Regions from separate parts of the Mucilaginibacter sp. 320_HR genome, predicted to be linked through region 1. Evidence: riboswitches for the same ligand, from Rfam matches in the RefSeq annotation. Region 1 holds a riboswitch; each other region holds the start of a gene.
The links. Region 1 has a riboswitch for S-adenosylmethionine ahead of AC59GT_RS19820 (peroxiredoxin). Riboswitches for the same ligand answer to the same signal wherever they lie in the genome.
Positions count from the first base shown of each region.

Region 2: another riboswitch for S-adenosylmethionine. It lies ahead of AC59GT_RS08210 (O-acetylhomoserine aminocarboxypropyltransferase/cysteine synthase family protein); the one in region 1 lies ahead of AC59GT_RS19820 (peroxiredoxin).
Region 3: another riboswitch for S-adenosylmethionine. It lies ahead of metH (methionine synthase); the one in region 1 lies ahead of AC59GT_RS19820 (peroxiredoxin).
Region 4: another riboswitch for S-adenosylmethionine. It lies ahead of AC59GT_RS02355 (SusC/RagA family TonB-linked outer membrane protein); the one in region 1 lies ahead of AC59GT_RS19820 (peroxiredoxin).

Region 1 covers NZ_JCAWAI010000006.1:225,459-228,661, reverse strand. Annotated here, with positions in the region: gene AC59GT_RS19835 (class I SAM-dependent methyltransferase) at 126-455, shown strand; gene AC59GT_RS19830 (hypothetical protein) at 469-732, shown strand; tRNA gene AC59GT_RS19825 (tRNA-Cys) at 795-865, opposite strand; gene AC59GT_RS19820 (peroxiredoxin) at 879-1,514, opposite strand; SAM riboswitch class I at 1,673-1,787, opposite strand; gene AC59GT_RS19815 (PAS domain-containing sensor histidine kinase) at 2,228-3,203, shown strand, end outside.
Region 2 covers NZ_JCAWAI010000002.1:582,141-585,343, reverse strand. Annotated here, with positions in the region: gene AC59GT_RS08215 (homoserine O-acetyltransferase family protein) at 1-406, opposite strand, end outside; gene AC59GT_RS08210 (O-acetylhomoserine aminocarboxypropyltransferase/cysteine synthase family protein) at 489-1,802, opposite strand; SAM riboswitch class I at 2,025-2,134, opposite strand; gene AC59GT_RS08205 (hypothetical protein) at 2,319-2,858, opposite strand; gene AC59GT_RS08200 (trans-sulfuration enzyme family protein) at 2,974-3,203, opposite strand, start outside.
Region 3 covers NZ_JCAWAI010000003.1:277,901-281,103, forward strand. Annotated here, with positions in the region: gene AC59GT_RS11780 (hypothetical protein) at 1-430, shown strand, start outside; gene AC59GT_RS11785 (Bax inhibitor-1/YccA family protein) at 519-1,256, shown strand; SAM riboswitch class I at 1,611-1,721, shown strand; gene metH (methionine synthase) at 1,850-3,203, shown strand, end outside.
Region 4 covers NZ_JCAWAI010000001.1:526,552-529,754, reverse strand. Annotated here, with positions in the region: gene AC59GT_RS02355 (SusC/RagA family TonB-linked outer membrane protein) at 1-1,707, opposite strand, end outside; SAM riboswitch class I at 2,022-2,127, opposite strand; gene pta (phosphate acetyltransferase) at 2,405-3,203, shown strand, end outside.

The DNA.
Region 1 (3,203 bases):
GATCGGGGTACTCGGTAACAAGTATATTGATAATTTTAAGGAAAATAAGCTTTCTTTTTAAAAATGATCAAGAAGTTTAAAGCCTATTGTGTAACCTGCAATCTTGTTATCCCTATATTTAGCGCATGCAAGACACCCTACAACAACAGTTTGGCAATATCGATATTTACCTGTTCGATCAGCTGTTAAAAGGCACCTTTAGCAATTGTCAAACCATATTAGATTCAGGTTGCGGCGGTGGCCGTAATCTGGTCTATTTCCTGCAGAATGGTTATAACCTATTTGGAGTAGACCCTAACCCCGATGCGGTGGCACAGGTGCGCGATATGGCTGCGGTGCTTGCACCAAAGCTGCCTTCAGCAAACTTTTTGGTAGCACCTGCGGAAGACCTGCCCTTTGCTGGTGCATCTTTCGACTTGGTCATCAGCAGTACTGCACTTTGCTCAAAAAATTGAACACTTTGATGCGATGGTCACCTCCATGTGGCGGGTGCTTAAACCGGGTGGTTATTTCTTTGCCCGCCTGGCCTCTGACATAGGTATTGAAGATAAAGTCTTGCCTTTGGGCAACAACCACTACCTTCTTCCTGACGGATCAGAAAGGTTCCTGGTAAACCACCAGATATTGCTGAACTATACCCGTGAGTTAAACGGTGAGTTGTTTGAGCCCATAAAAACCACCAACGTGCAAAACCTCCGTTGCATGACTACCTGGTGCGTGCATAAACTTTAATAAAAAAGCGACCGGCTCTTCAGCTGGTCGCTCCTGAAAACTATAAGAACACTTTAAATCAGACGTCGTGGGTAGATTCGAACTACCGTATAAGGTTTTGCAGACCCTCACCTATCCTCTCGGCCACACGACTTTATCTTTCAGCCTTATTTGTTAGGCTGCGGAGTTGTCCTGAGATAAGGTTTTATCACCTTATGCCCCTTAGGGAACTTAGCCGGTATGTCTTCTGTTTTTATGGATGGCAGCACTACCACATCTTCACCGTCATTCCAATCGGCCGGAGTTGCAACGCTGTGGTACGCGGTCAGCTGCAGCGAATCGATTACCCTTAAAATCTCCTGGAAATTACGTCCTGTTGATGCCGGGTAGCTGATGATCAGCTTTATCTTTTTATCAGGCCCTATTACAAACAGCGAGCGTACTGTTGCGGTAAGAGAAGCGTTTGGGTGTATCATATCATATGCCTGTGATATCTCTCTGCTCTCATCTCCTATTATAGGAAATGTAACCTCAACGCCCTGGGTTTCGTTTATGTCGTTTATCCACCCTTTGTGCGATTCCACGTTGTCTGTACTCAATGCTATCACCTTTACATTGCGCTTGTCAAACTCATCTTTTAACGATGCGGTTTTACCAAGTTCAGTTGTACAAACAGGCGTATAATCCGCCGGGTGCGAGAACAGCACACCCCAGCTGTCGCCCAGGTATTCGTAGAAATCTATCTCTCCGTTTGATGTTTTTGCTTTAAAATTTGGGGCGTCGTCGCCAATGCGTAAGCTCATGTTTTTAATTTTATTAAGTTTTAAGTATCGGTTTGCTGCAATAAAGCTATGCAAATTGCAAACGTTTAACCAATAAAATTATCCCGGAAGAGTGTTGATGAGGCGCTAAATACAAGCCAAAAGGACGCTTTTACAAACGTTCTGTTTTCTGTTAAATCAGCTTATCTGTCCCCGTTTAGTTCGGAGCAGGAATTAGCACCTTACACTGGTATAATACCGGTACAGGTTGCTAAGACATCATAGGGCCTTTCCCTCTGTCTTTCTGGATAAGTATATTTAAAGAACGATATCGATACAAATATAGATATAAAATCTATAATTCCTATAGACTTTATAAATTTTATACTTTTTTCATCTAAGTGCCTGACAAACAAATAAAAAATTTATTCTCACAACATTTGGTGAAATAATGAATAACAATTAATTCCTTTTGCTAAGGTCCATATCATGACAGTTATTGATGCCACAACTCTTTTACGTGTTACGACGTATAACGCAGTAATAATTTAATACTTTTAAATATAACTGTAGGTATAATGTTAAATATGAAATAATGCTGCGAATTAATTTATACATTAGCAAGGAAATATTATCTACCAAAAGTTAAATAAATTAAAAATATAGACAATTATTAAACAACAGCGTTGTACAGGTACCAAAATTGTACCTATATGTTTAATAAGGTATTTAATAAAAGAGAAGAAACGGGTTAAATGATGAGCAATACGGTAACAGATAATTTTTCTGAAGAAAGTGCTGCACGCCTTGCCCGTTTAATAAACAATGTAAACACCGGTATCTGGCAGTATGATCAGGTTACGCAAAAGGCGCGGTGGTCTGCCGGGTTTTACACTTTACTTGGCTACAAACCCGGCGATATAGAGTGCTCCTACAAAAACTTTTACGACAATCTTCTTTACCACGAGGACAAGGCTGCCTTTATAAAGGCCACCCATTATTCGGGGCCGGGGCCTGCGCCCGTAGCACAAGTCCGTTTGCTTACAAGGCACCGGGGGTACCAGTGGTTTGAAAGTACGGCTTTGAAGTACGATGGCGACGACGGCAGGTTTATATACGGAGTACTCAGCTACATTGACCATCACAAACTTACCGAGTTAAAAGCTAAAAAAGCAGAGTTCTTGTACTCTGAAACCAGCCGCATTGCCAGAATTGGCGGTTGGGAAATAGATGTATCAACAATGAGCCTTTATATGTCTCCCGAAATATTTGAAATATATCAGCTATACGGCGACGTTAATATGACCTTTGACGAGGCAATCAGCTTTTTTGAACCACAGTACCAGCCTGTAATTACCAAGGCGATTGACGATGCTATAAAACACTGCAAACCTTACGATCAAGAGATGCTGTTTCGCACGGCTAAAAATAACGTTATTTGGGTTAGGGCAAAAGGTGAGCCGATAATTGACGATGATGGCAAATGCGTCAAGGTGCGTGGCATTTTCCAGGACATTGATATAATTAAACGACGAGGCTTAAGTATGCAATCGTCTATCAACCTGCTGGACGATCAAAATAAACGTTTGCAAAACTTCGCCTACATTGTTTCGCACAACCTTCGTTCGCATGCGGGCAATCTCAAATTCATGGTTAACCTTTTTGAAGAAAGCACAGCCGAAGCAGATAAGGAAGAGATTTTTTCACATATAAAAACCATCAGCCACAGCC
Region 2 (3,203 bases), on a different contig from region 1:
GCGAACCGCCGATCAGTATCTCTATAGCTGATATTTCCAGGCAATCTGCAAGGAGTTGGTGCGCTCTCGCCAGATCTCGAGTGGTAAATTCAGGAAAAGCAAGGTAATAAGGCTGACCTGTTATCGGGTTTATAGTAAGCGGATTATCGGAGCCATAGGGTGAACCGATAATGTTTGCACACACTATAAAGTGCTCATCTGGATTAAAGTGGTCATTTTCTCCGAAGAGGCCGTTCCACCAGTCAAATACGTCAGAGTTTGCAGTTAAAGCGTGGCATACCCATATTACATTATCAGCTTTTTTGTTTAAAGTACCGTAGGTATGATAGCCTATTTGCAGACCCTTTAACTTGCGGCCATTTTCAAATTCAAATGTGCCTGTGTATTTAAAAGTTTGTAAACTCATTTCTTTTTTATCGTTACCGCGGGAGCAACTTATTTGGTTGCTCCCTGATAACATCACTTAAAAACTAAAAAAACTAAAATCGTTATGCGAGTTCAGGTTGCTCTATTTTAGCAAATGCCTGTTCAAAATCTGCCTTTATATCATCAATATGTTCTATTCCCACAGCTACCCTAAGCCCTGCCGGTGTTACACCAGCTGCGGCTTGCTCGGCTTCGCTTAGTTGCTGGTGAGTTGTAGCCGATGGCTGGATAATTAATGTTTTAGCATCGCCTACGTTGGCTAAGTGGCTTACAAGCTTAAGGTTGTCGATTACTTTGGAAGCAAGCTCTTTATTACCTTTGATTTCAAATGACAGTACGGCGCCAAAACCATTTTTAAGATATTTCTTTGCCAATGTGTGTTGAAGTGATGACTCCAGACCTGGGTAGTTGACTTTAGCAACCAGCGGATGTTGCTCCAGCCACTTAGCTAGTTCCAGTGCATTGTCTACGTGACGCTGCACACGTAAAGAAAGCGTCTCCAGCCCTTGTATATTAAGCCAGGCGTTAAAAGGGGATTGTGACGGACCGAAATCTCTCAATCCCTCTACGCGAGCTCTGATAATAAATTGTATGTTCCCAAAAGGACCATTAACACCAAATACATCAGCAAACACCAAACCATGATAACCTTCTGCAGGTTCGGTAAACTGCGGGAATTTACCATTACCCCAGTTGTAATTGCCGCCGTCGATTATAGCTCCGCCAATGCTGGTACCATGGCCATTCACCCATTTAGTGGTCGATTCTACAACCACGTGCGCCCCGTGCTGCAACGGGCGAAACAGGTACCCCCCCGCGCCGAATGTATTATCGACTATAAGTGGTAGCTCGTGTTTATTTGCCAACTTGCCAACCTCTTCAAAGTCGGGAATGTTAAATCCTGGGTTGCCGATGGTTTCTACGTAAATTGCTTTTGTTTTATCATCTATGTGCTTTTTTAAAGCCTCAGCAGTGTCGCTTTCGGCAAACCTAACCTCTATTCCAAGGCGCTTAAAAGCAACTTTAAATTGATTATAAGTGCCACCATAAAGAAAAGGAGAGGTAACAAAGTTATCACCAGCCTGTAATATGTTATTCAAAGCAATAAACTGCGCCGCCTGGCCCGAGGCTGTTGCCAGTGCAGCAACACCACCTTCTAAAGCTGCAATGCGTTTTTCAAACACATCAGTGGTGGGGTTCATCAAACGGCTATATATATTCCCAAATTCCTTTAAGGCAAAGAGGTTTGCACCATGCTCGGCACTGTTAAAAACGTACGATGTGGTCTGGTAAAGAGGGACAGCGCGAGCACCTGTAGTGGCATCAACTTCCTGTCCGGCATGTAGTTGTAAAGTTTCGAATTTTAAGCTTGACATGTTCTGTAGATTTTAAGGATTTTGTTGAAATATTACGATTGAGGCGCAGGATAAGGTATCCTGCTTTTCACGTTTCTTCAGAAATAAAAGGGACGTGTGTTTACCGGCTAGCAGCAGCAACACATATAAATACAGCCATTTATATGGTTGTATGCAGAACGGTTAACCGTTTGTGATTGCTTATTATTGTGCTGGAAGTGGATCGTACTTTTCATGATTAAAAATTTATATCCCCCGGGGTTATTTTCCGGGACAGGAATTGGCACCTTCTCCATTCCGGAGGGTTGCCAGCGGTTCTTTGAGCCTGATCTCTCGCCGCTTCTTTATAAACCAAAATCCTTTTGAGGGGAATTGATCAAGGTATCGCTACCAAATAATGTTCCAAATATATGGCGATATAATTTTACTATCCAAATAATATTTCAATTTTATTGTCATATCATAAATATTACTTACCTGTACATGCCTCAATGAGAATCAATTTTTAGCTACTGCCAGAAGTAGTAAACTAAATTGCTATCTTCTGAAAGCAAAATTATATACCACCCGCAGACCTACTATCACCCTGGTATAGTCTGGATCGGCCCGCAACTTTATTGCATCTGCCCTGAGGCTTATTTCGATGTTTTTCCTGTTGTTGATTGTAGGCTCGTAAGCTAACGCAAACGACGGGTAAACCCCTGCAACAACATCGTCACTGCCTGCCACAAAATACCCCATAGCTCCCAGCTTAAGGCTGATGCTATTTGTTATATAGTATTTTGCAGCTAATCCGGCGTACAAAATATCCGCTTTGCGGGTAATGTAAATGGCATTGTTAATTGTGTAGGTATGGTTTGTTTCAGCATTAAGTCGTTCGTACCCAATGGCGGGTACAAGCCCCAATTTATCGTTTAAACGAATACTGCCCTGAGCTATAGCGCCCCATCCAATTTTAAACCCTGCAGCTAAAGGCTGATTTACGCCTGCACCCAAGCCGAACGAGCTCTTCATTTGAGCGGATGCTACGGTATACATCAACACCGATAAAACACCAGTTATAATAGTAATTTTCATGCTTCAAACTTGTTTACTAAAAGTCAATCAGGTATTAACATGCTATAAACATTTGGTGAATTTGCGTTGTGTTGAATACATAAATAGCGCGTAGCAACTGTTTAACATACCGCCATTAACCTAAAGCTTGCTCCAGATCAGCAATAAGGTCATCTATATGCTCAAGTCCTGGGGATACTCTCAACAAGTTAAAAGGAGTCTTGGTATCAGGACCTTCAACGGATGCACGGTGTTCTATTAAGCTTTCCACACCACCAAGACTAGTAGCCTGGGTGAATAGTTTAAGGGTGTTTATTACCCTTCGCGCTTCTGGCTCGCCACCTTTAACCGTAAAGGAGAACATTG
Region 3 (3,203 bases), on a different contig from region 1:
GTGGGATTCATTCGGCTCCAATACATTATATATAAAGGTGTTGTACGTAGACTATGACCGCGGGTACAGCATTATAGAAATGATAGGCGAATGGAACGATGCCATTAACAACGACATTATGATGCTCAAACGTGAAATACTGGAGCTGATGATGGATGAAGGGGTGAATAAGTTTGTGCTGATAGGCGAGAACGTATTGAACTACCATTACTCTGACGATAGTTATTATGAAGAATGGTTCCAAGATGTTGAGGATGGATGGATAGCAGGCATAAACTTTAGGGAACATGTGCGGGACGAGTTCAGGCACAGCAATGTTGACTACTACATTAACTTTGGCGGCAGGCTCGACGACCTCAGCTGGCGCACACTAAAACCGCTGCAAGTATTTAAACAGGTAGAGGAACAGCTCCAAAAACGCCTCAATTAATTGATCATCCGCTTGCAAGCTTTAAAAAGTATTACAACATTTACAGCGATTATCACGTTTTAAACTCAAATAACATTTCAATAAAAAAATGGAAACCAAAACAACAAATTACGTTTACGATAGCGTAAGTCATATAGAGGATGCCGAGGCGTCGCGTAAGTTCATTGCAAATGTATTTATGTGGATGTTTGTGGCGCTGGGCATATCATCGGTATGTTCTTACATCTTCGCCTTCAACCCCGACCTGAGCTCGATGTTGAGGAACAACGTTACCGGCCAGAGCAACCTGCTAGGCATAGCCGTTATGTTTGCCCCGCTTATATTTATTATCGTTGCAGGCTCACGCTTTCATAAAATGAGCTTTACTTCGCTAATCGTGCTGTTCATTGCATTTTCGGCAGTAATGGGCATCAGCCTTAGCTACATATTTTACAGGTACTCTATCGGTACTATTTCCAGCGTGTTCATCACGTCGTCAGTGGTGTTCGGCGTCATGGCGATAGGCGGGTATATTACCCATCAGGACCTTACTAAATTCGGTTCTATTATGATGATGCTGCTTGTAGGCATCATTGTAGCCAGTGTACTTAACTTTTTCATGCACAGCGACAGCTTAAGCGTGATCATTAGCTACATAGGTGTTGCAGTGTTTGTAGGCCTTACTGCTTATGATGTTCAAAAACTTAAGCGCCTTGGTGCCGAAATAGGCTACGCCGGCAACGACGCTAAAAAGATGGCCATTATGGGTGCAATAACCCTTTACCTTGACTTTGTAAACCTGTTCCTGTTCATGCTGCGCATATTTGGCGGCGGCAACCGCAGGTAACATTTTATTAACGCTATTTACAAAGGCTGCTCCTCAAAAAGGCAGCCTTTTTTATTCGACATTTTAACCTGTAATTTACCTTATTACTTGCAAATAAAACTGAAAATAGCGTTGCAAAACAGTGTGGTTTTTAAAGAACGCACATCGTATATTTCATGAAAAACTGCTATGGGGTGTTCATTTAAGCATTTTTTACAGGTTTTAAGCAGGTGTTCAAAAACGGGTGTTTAATGGACCGGCACAAAAAAAGCTGAACACTTTTGCAGTTTTGAAGGGTAAATTATCCTAAGGCAACTTCCTTCATAGCGGCAGGCGCGGCCTTGTACAATACAACATTAATTTTCATATTTGTAGTGCTTATGGAGAAAGGCGGAGGGATTAGACCCTGCGATGTCTTAGCAACCTGTGCTTACAAGGTGCTACATTCTACTTGGCCCAAACAACAATGGCCGGGAAAGATAAGCGAAAGTCAATACCGTACACCTGACTTTTCGATATAAGCCGTATATGTAGTTTCGGGTTTGCAGAAGCAGTAATTGCCAATGCAACATGCGTATCTGCATACTGTTAACTGTCAACTGCTCACTGATACAATGGATATTAGAAAAGAACTGGAGAAAAGGATATTGGTGATTGATGGCGCTATGGGCACCATGATACAGCGCTACGAGCTTACTGAGGATGATTTCCGCGGTGAGCGCTTCCGCGATCATGCAAGCGACCTGAAGGGGAACAATGACCTGCTTAACCTTACGCGCCCTGATGTTATTAAAGCCATCCACTGCGAATATTTAGCCGCAGGTGCGGACATTATAGAGACTAACACCTTTAGCACCCAGCGCATCTCCCTGGCTGATTACCACATGGAGGAACTGGCTTACGAGTTAAGTTACGAAGGTGCCCGCTTAGCAAAAGAAGCGGCAGATGAGTACACACAAAAAGACCCGTCAAAACCGCGTTTTGTAGCGGGTGCTGTTGGGCCTACCAACCGTACGGCCTCTTTATCACCCGATGTAAATGACCCCGGCTATCGGGCCGTTACCTTTGACGACCTTGCAGAAGCTTACTATGAGCAGGTACGCGGGTTAGTAGACGGCGGCTCGGACGTATTGCTGGTAGAAACCATATTTGATACACTAAACGCTAAGGCTGCACTGTTTGCCATTGACCGTTACAAGCACGAGTGCAAAGCCGCAGGCAAAGACATGGCCGCCTTCAGGCCTACCGGTGGTGTAATGATCTCGGGTACCATTACCGATGCCTCAGGCCGCACCCTATCAGGGCAAACAGTAGAAGCATTCTGGAATTCGGTTAGTCACGCAAACCTGTTATCTGTAGGGTTAAACTGCGCCTTAGGTGCCAAGGAAATGCGCCCGCACCTGGAAGAACTTTCAGCTAAAGCAGGTGTGTACATATCTGCTTATCCTAATGCCGGTTTGCCTAATGAATTTGGCGCTTATGATGAAACCCCTCATGAAACAGCGCACCAGGTAGATGACTTTATGGAGGCCGGTTTAGTTAACATTGTCGGCGGATGCTGCGGTACTACCCCAGACCATATTCGCTGTATTGCCGAGAAAGCCGCTAAATATCCACCGCGCAAAAAACCGCAAATTGAGCCTTATCTGCGCCTGAGCGGCCTGGAAGCGGTAACACTTACACCGGAAACCAACTTCGTGAATATTGGCGAGCGAACCAACATAACCGGCTCACCAAAATTCTCTAAGCTTATCCTTGCTGAAGATTACGAAGCAGCCCTCTCCGTAGCCTTACAACAGGTAGAAGGCGGCGCGCAGGTGATCGACATCAACATGGACGAGGGCATGATCGATTCGGAAGCAGTAATGGTTAAGTTCCTTAACCTTGTTGCAAGCGAGCCGGATATTGCCAAACTGCCCATCATGATCGACTCCAGCAAGTGGACTGTGATTGAAGCTGGGTTGAAGT
Region 4 (3,203 bases), on a different contig from region 1:
AGCAACTGCCAGTTTAGGTGCTATCTGGTCGTTTTGCTCGTTTACAATAGTACTTATGTTGCCACCAATAAATGCATCCAATGAAAAATCCTTATTTAGCTTTTTAGTGTACTGCAGCCTGCCTTCGGTATTGGTTTCGCTTACGTGATAAGCGTCTTCTTCATAAGAGCCGAATGGTGTTCCATTGGTACCATAGGCTACCTTTATTTTGCGACGGTCATTGTAAAAATCGGTACCGGTCCTAAAATTTGCCGACAGACCGCCACCAATTTTGTAATTCAGTTCGATGCTGCCAATCAGGCGATCTTTATACTGACCAACTGTATTCTCATACGCGATGAAATAGGGGTTGCTATAGTAACTATTGTTCCAGTTAAAGGTGCTGCCATCAGGGTTTCTGTAGTTTTTCAACTGGCTTATATCCACCTGGCGGCCAAACCATGTAAACTGAAGCATGGTGCTGGTTGCTCTGCGGCCGTAAGCGCCCGGGAGGTTACCTGCATCGTCTTTAATATAATTAGCTATAGTAGTAACGGTAAGCTTTGCTGTTGGCCTAAATGTGGTGTTCAATAAAAATGAATTACGGCCCAGTGATGAATTAGGCACCACACCGGTTTGATGCAGGTTATTGTATGACAACCTGAAATCATACTTGTCTCCGCTGCCTGCAAGTGCAACACCATTGTTTAGGGTGACACCTGTGTTAAAAAAATCGCGTACGTTACTAGGGTGCGCTACAAAAGGTACCGCAACACCGTTGGAATTGAATTGCGGGATCAATCGCCCATCCAACGGAGGGCCCCAGCTTTCATCCACACCATCGTTAACGCCTCCGCCCTTGCCATCCACGTAGCTGAATTTTCCGTTGGATCCCTGCCCAAACTGGTTTTGATAATCAGGGAAAACCTTCAATGTTGCAAAGCTGGTATTAGAGTTTATGGTGATGCCGAGCCCTTTAGCACCCTTACCTGTTTTAGTTTTGATTAGAATAACGCCTGCAGCTGCGCGATACCCGTACAGTGCAGCAGCGTTAGGCCCTTTAAGTACGCTTATAGATTCTATATCCTCAGGGTTGAGGTCTGAGATTGCATTAGGGAAGTCCCTTGAGCCGTTTGCACCCTGGAACTGGGAGTTATCTACTATAACCCCATCTACCACAAACAGTGGCTGATTATTACCCGATACAGATGTTTCACCCCGGATAACTATACGTGATGATCCCATATCGCCCTGGCTGTTGGTTACTTGTACACCGGCAACTTTACCGGCAAGCGCGTTTACCAGGTTGCTTTCTTTAGCTTCTGATATATCGCGCGATTTTAGGCTTTGCACCGCGTAACCCAATGACTTTTTGTCTTTGCTGATGTTAAGCGCGGTTACCACCACCTCGTTTAATGAATTTGCGGCTTCTACCAGTACTATTTGCAGCGGCGCGTCGGTTTGTGTTACCGTGATCTGTTGCGTGGTGAAGCCTAGGTAAGACACCCGCAGCACATCATTTGGTTTTGCATTAAGGGAAAACCTGCCCTGTACATCGGTCTGGGTGCCGTTGGTAGAACCCTGTACCGATACCGTAACACCGGGGAGCGGTTGCCCGTCTGACCGGGCGGTAACAACGCCGCTAACCTTAGCCGTTTGGGCAAGGGCAGTTTGCAGCAATAAAAATGGCAGTAGAGCCGCCAACAATAGCTTGTAAAGTTTTGACATGACTATTAATTGTAAAAGGTAAAAAATGCCCGTACGAAAGCCATAAGGCAGTTGCGCTGCAGTAAGCTATTGTAAAGGATGTTTAAATAATAAGAGGCTGCAAGCCTCAGCTGTATGGGAAATTAAATTAGCAGCAACAACGCATGCCTTGCATGAAACATGCAGATGAAGATAGCGAGTGATTAAAAAGCGAGCGCAATGTAAAATGTGTTTTCATAATAATATAGCATTAACAATATTGCTTTTTAGCCATCAAGATTGCACCGGGGAGATATTGTGTACTGATAAGCCTGACAGCTAAGCATGTATTGTAAACATTATCTCTTCTGCCAATGGCAGACAGGAATTAGCACCTTTATACTTATTGTACAGGTTGCTAAGACGTCACAGGGCCTTTCCCTCGGTCTTTCTTGATAACTATAAAGAACTATTTCGCTGCAAATATATAAATAAAATATAAAGACTATAGAATTTATAGATTTTATTCAAAATAAATTATTATCTCGCTTGCATTGCTTCCAATTACCACCAAACCAAGTAAACACCCGCCCTTGCACAATAAACAATAAGGCTGTGCTACTTGTTAGCTATGACAACTTACAAAGGCGACTTCAATCACCTTATTTATTAATTTACAACAGGTATTTGCAAGCAGTTAGCTTTACCTTTGCCTGGTAAAAACTATACATTATTTACTTTGACTAAAAGCATTTACATAGCCTCTGCTGAACCCTATAGCGGTAAGTCAGTTATTGCGCTTGGGCTGGTAGCCATGCTGCTGGGCAGGGCACAAAAAATAGGTTACTTTAAACCTATAATACCGCTTGCTCCGCAAGAACAGCCGGACAGCCATATACAAACCATCCTGTCGCACTTCCAACTGCCGCAGGCATATGCAGACACCTACGCGTTTACAAGGCAAGATGCAATGCAACACCTGAAGGACGGGCGACAAGGCGATATGCTGGACGCAATCATCAGCAGGTTTAAAACACTTGAAGCTGCCTATGACTACACCGTTGTAGAAGGCAGCGACTTTGCAGGCCCCGCTACAGCATTTGAGTTTGAAACAAACAGGTTAATTGCCAAAAACCTGAATGCACCGGTTTTACTGCTGGTATCTGGCGATAATAAAACTACTGCCGAGATTGTACAGGACACGCTCAATTTTTGGCGTGCTTACCAGTCGCACGACATACAGGTGCTTGCCGTGGTGGCCAATAGGGTGCAATCCACCCAAACCGCTGATGTGAAGCAACTGCTTATGGCGCAACTGCCCGAGAACATCCTGGTTTCTGTTATCCCTGCAGAGCAAACACTCGAAAACCCTACGGTAAACGACATTTTTGAACGTTTGAACGGACGTTTGCTCTTTGGGCGGGAACACCTTACCAACCAGGTAGATCATTTTGTAACCGGCGCCATGCAGGTGCCGAACTTTTTAAATTATTTAAAGGAGAACGTATTGATAGTAACGCCGGGCGACCGCGGCGATA